DNA from 2 places in the Terrabacter koreensis genome. Region 1 is predicted to be linked to the other one. Evidence: predicted binding sites of a transcription regulator. Region 1 holds the regulator's gene; the other holds the start of a gene.
The links. Region 1 encodes LexA, which represses DNA repair genes until DNA is damaged. Its sites were predicted from a motif close to TCGAACANNTGTTCGA; they were not measured.

Region 1 (2,187 bases):
ACGGCGATGGCGAGGTAGATGCGGCGGTAACCGCCACCGGAGTCGTCACCGACGGCCCGGTGCCGCTCCTCGGTGCGCAGCGCGCTCAGCGCCATGACGGCGATGACGCCGGCCACCATCGTGGCCGCCGCGATGCCGTGGCTCAGCGCGATGAAGCGGTCGCGCAGGACGAGGAAGAGGGCCAGCTCGACGAGGAGGACACCGGCGCAGGCCAGGGTCACGACCACCGAGCGCGCGGTGGGGCGCGCGGCCGCGTCGCGCACCATGGCGCCCCGCTTCAGGGCCGCCACGATGACGGCACCGATGGCCGCGACGACGACGAGCGACCAGATGTTGTTGCGCACCGCCGCCGCGATCTCGGCGGGCGTCTGGGTGTAGGCGTTGGGTCCGCAGCTGAAGTCGGGCACCGTCGGGACCATGGCGACGACGAACGCCATGAAGCCCGAGAAGTTGAGCAATACGTCCTCCTCGGACGAGTGCCCCTTGTAGGCGATGAGGCTGGCCCCGAGCGCACAGAGGGAGCCGACGAAGACCGTGCGCGCGGGCGTGTAGTAGTACGCGCTGATCGACCCGAGCCAGCAGCTGTGGTCGGTCTCCCACCACCACTGGTAGCCGACCGAGAGCAGCAGCATGAGCAGGAGTGCGATCATCGCGCCACGCAGGTAACGGTAGGTGTAGACGACGTCGCGGGTGCGCCCGGCGGCCATGGTGGTCTCCTCTGCAGGACTCACGTCTCCAGAGTCTGGCGTGGGCCGGGGCGATGCGCCTGTCGGACGCAGCCCCGGCGGCCCGTCAGATGCGGCGCAGGACGGCGGTGACCTTGCCCAGGATCGTCGCGTGGTCACCGTCGATGGGGGAGAAGTCCTCGTTGTGCGGCATGAGCCAGACATGGCCGTCGACGCGCTTGAAGGTCTTCACCGTGGCCTCGTTGTCGAGCATCGCCGCGACGACGTCGCCGTTCTCGGCGTGCTGCTGCTGGCGCACGACGACCCAGTCGCCGTCGCAGATCGCCGCGTCGACCATGGAGTCGCCGTTGACCTTGAGCAGGAAGAGGTCGCCCTCGCCGACGAGCTGCTTGGGCAGCGGGAAGACGTCCTCGACGACCTCCTCGGCCGTGATCGGGACGCCGGCGGCGATCTGCCCGAGGACGGGGACGTAGGAGGCCTCGGGGCGGGCGTCGCCCGAGTCGGTCTCGGTGTCGTAATGGGTGCCGCTGCGGCTGCCGACCTCCTCCGCCGTCGCGTCGGGCGAGACGATCTCGAGGGCGCGCGGCCGGTTGGGGTCACGTCGCAGGTAGCCCTTGGTCACGAGGGCGTTGAGCTGGTGGGAGACGCTCGAGGGGCTTGCGAGGCCGACGGCGTCGCCGATCTCGCGCATGCTCGGCGGGTAGCCCCGGCGGTCGACGGAGTTGCGGATCACCTCGAGCACTCGCCGCTGACGCACGGTCAGCCCGTCGCCGGTCTCGCGGTCGGGAAGCTCGGTCACGCCCATGGTGTCCCCTTCGTCGGCTCGTCAGACCGTCTGCTGAACGCGGGTCGCAAGCGGCTCGGGAAACCGCTCGGGACCCAGTGTCAGTGGTGGCTGGTGAGGTGTGTGGTGTGAGGAAAGAGTAACGAGGTTCGAACACAGTTGCCAAACACCTGTTCGATGCGTGTCTCGACTTCCTCGAACATACGTGCTACAAATCGTACAGACGTTCTATCGAACACGTGTTCGCCAGATCAGCAGCAAGGGGAGGTCACCATGAGCGCCATCGTCCTCGAGGCCGTTCGTCAGCAGCAGACCAGCGAGCCGCGGCCCGCCGCACGCCCGCATCTCGTCCTCGTGCCGACCGGGCGCGACGCAGCCCGTGCAGCTCGTGCCGCCCGTGCAGCCCAGCCGCCGCTGCGCCTGACCCGGTTCGGCCGCCTCGTGGTCGCCCTGCTCGTCGCCGCAGTCGTCTCCCTGCTCGCCGTCGGGCTCGCCGGCCAGCTCGCCTCGGCCTCGGGCGAGCCCCGTACCGTCACCGTCACCGCGGGCCAGACCTTGTCGGGCATCGCGGCCCGCGAGCTCCCGCAGCTGCCCGTCACCGACGGCGTCGTCGAGCTCCAGGTCGCCAACAGCCTCAGCACCACCCAGATCCACGTCGGGCAGCAGCTCGTCATCCCGGGTCGCTGACGCCCGGAGTTTCCCGGGTCTGAGGCCCCT
Region 2 (2,187 bases), on a different contig from region 1:
GCACGCGCGGCTGCCCGGGGAAGTCGTCGAGCCGCTTGGGCCGCAGCGCCGCCTCGACCTGGCGCTCGTCGGTGTCGCTGCCGGCGTCGACGATGCGCGCGGTCGCGTCGTAGCCGTCGTGCCACACGTCGGAGGCCTTGTCGTAACCCACCGAGCGGTCGACACTCATCGGCCGAGCTCCTGCAGGGCGGCCCGCAGCAGCGCGGAGACACCCGCACCGTCGGCAGCCAGGGGCGCGACCTTGTCGAGCGCGTCATCGGCCTGGCGGGCGGTCCAGCCGAGCCCGACGAGGGCCTCGCCCACCTGCTCGCGCCATGCCTCGCCGGTGTCGAGGTGGACGGGCTCGGCCGACCCACCGGTGCCTGGCAGGGCACCGAGCTTGTCCTTGAGCTCGAGCACCATGCGCTCGGCGCCCTTCTTGCCGATGCCGGGCACCTTGGTCAGCGCCACGAGGTCACCCGTGCCGAGGGCGACGCGCACCGCGTCGGGCGTGTGCACGGCGAGGACCGCCAACGCCAGCCGCGGGCCGACGCCCGAGACGGTCTGCACCGTCTCGAAGACGTGCTTCTCGTCGTCGGTGGCGAAGCCGTAGAGGGTCAGCGAGTCCTCGCGCACGACGAGGCTCGTGGCCAGCTCGGTGGGCTGCCCGAGCCGCACCGACGTGGCTGTGGCGGGCGTCGTGTGCACGAGCATGCCGACGCCGCCGACGCCGACCACGACGGAGTCGAGGCCGACCTTGAGGACGGTGCCGGAGAGGGAGGCGATCATCGGGGCTGGGCTCCAGGGATGTTTCGGGTCGGCCGCGCGACGCGGGCGGACCGGGTGGGCTGGCTGGCGAGGGACCGGAGACGCCGCTCGGCCGGTGCCGCGGACGCCGGGACACGACGCGGTATGCCGCTCCCCCGGGTGCCGGTGCGCGCGGCCTGCTCGAGTGCGGCCTCCTCGAGGCGGTTCTGGGTGCCTCCGCGCCAGACGTGGCAGATCGCGAGCGCCAGGGCGTCGGCCGCGTCGGCGGGTTTCGGCGGCGTGGCGAGGCCGAGCAGCCGTGTCACCATCGTGGTGACCTGGGCCTTGTCGGCACGGCCGCTGCCGCTCACTGCGGCCTTGACCTCGGTGGGCGTGTGGAGCGTGACCGGCAGGCCGCGCCGCTCGGCGAGCATCATGACGATGCCCGTCACCTGGGCGGTGCCCATGACCGTCGAGACGTTGGTGTCGGCGAAGACCCGCTCGATGGCCACCGCCTCGGGCCGGTGTCGCTCGAACCACAGCCGCATCTCGTCCTCGACGGCGACGAGGCGCCTCGGGGTGGGGTCGGCCGACGGCGTGCGGATGACGCCGACCTCGACGAGCGCGAGGCGCCGGCCCGGCACCCCGTCGACGACGCCCACGCCACAGCGGGTGAGGCCTGGGTCGACCGCGAGGACGCGCACGGCATACCTCCTGGGTCAGTGGACGGGCGACAGGGATCCGAACAGGTGTTCGGGACAACGCTAACCGCCCTCCCCCGAAAGGACGGGAGGCACGCCGGTCACCGGCGTGCCTCCGCACCTGGGTCGATCGTCGAGCCCGGCTCATTCCTCTTCGTCGAGCTGGGCCAGCACGTCGTCGGGGATGTCGCCGTTGGCGAAGACGTTCTGCACGTCGTCGCTGTCCTCGAGCGCCTCGATGACGCGGATCATCTTCTTCGCGCCGTCGAGGTCGAGCGGCACCTGCAGGTTGGGCACGAACGACGCCTCGGCCGACTCGTAGTCGATGCCGGCGTCCTGGATCGCCTTGCGCACCGCGACGAAGTCGGTGGCCTCGGAGATGATCTCCCAGGTGTCGCCGTTGTCGTTGACCTCCTCGGCACCGGCCTCGAGCACGACCTCGAGGATGTCGTCCTCGGAGCCGGCCTCCTTGAGCACCGTCACGACGCCCTTGCGGTTGAAGACGTAGGACACCGAGCCCGGGTCGGCCAGCTGGCCGCCGTTGCGGGTCAGCGCGGTGCGCACCTCTGCAGCGGCCCGGTTGCGGTTGTCGGTGAGGCACTCGATGAGCACCGCGACGCCGTTGGGCGCGTAGCCCTCGTACATGATCGTCTGCCAGTCGGCCGCGCCCGCCTCGGCACCCGACGCGCGCTTGACGGCACGGTCGATGTTGTCGTTGGGCACCGACGTCTTCTTCGCCTTCTGGATGGCGTCGTAGAGC

Region 2: ruvC (crossover junction endodeoxyribonuclease RuvC) is a predicted target of LexA. The motif match lies at 1,468-1,483, and genes of this name have one in related genera.

What each region holds. Positions count from the first base shown of each region.
Region 1 covers NZ_BAAGQU010000002.1:319,024-321,210, forward strand. The annotation lists gene ACYVNR_RS01880 (hypothetical protein) at 1-731, opposite strand, end outside; gene lexA (transcriptional repressor LexA) at 793-1,491, opposite strand; gene ACYVNR_RS01890 (LysM peptidoglycan-binding domain-containing protein) at 1,744-2,157, shown strand.
Region 2 covers NZ_BAAGQU010000004.1:1,861,379-1,863,565, reverse strand. The annotation lists gene ruvB (Holliday junction branch migration DNA helicase RuvB) at 1-169, opposite strand, end outside; gene ruvA (Holliday junction branch migration protein RuvA) at 166-768, opposite strand; gene ruvC (crossover junction endodeoxyribonuclease RuvC) at 765-1,430, opposite strand; gene ACYVNR_RS11440 (YebC/PmpR family DNA-binding transcriptional regulator) at 1,572-2,187, opposite strand, start outside.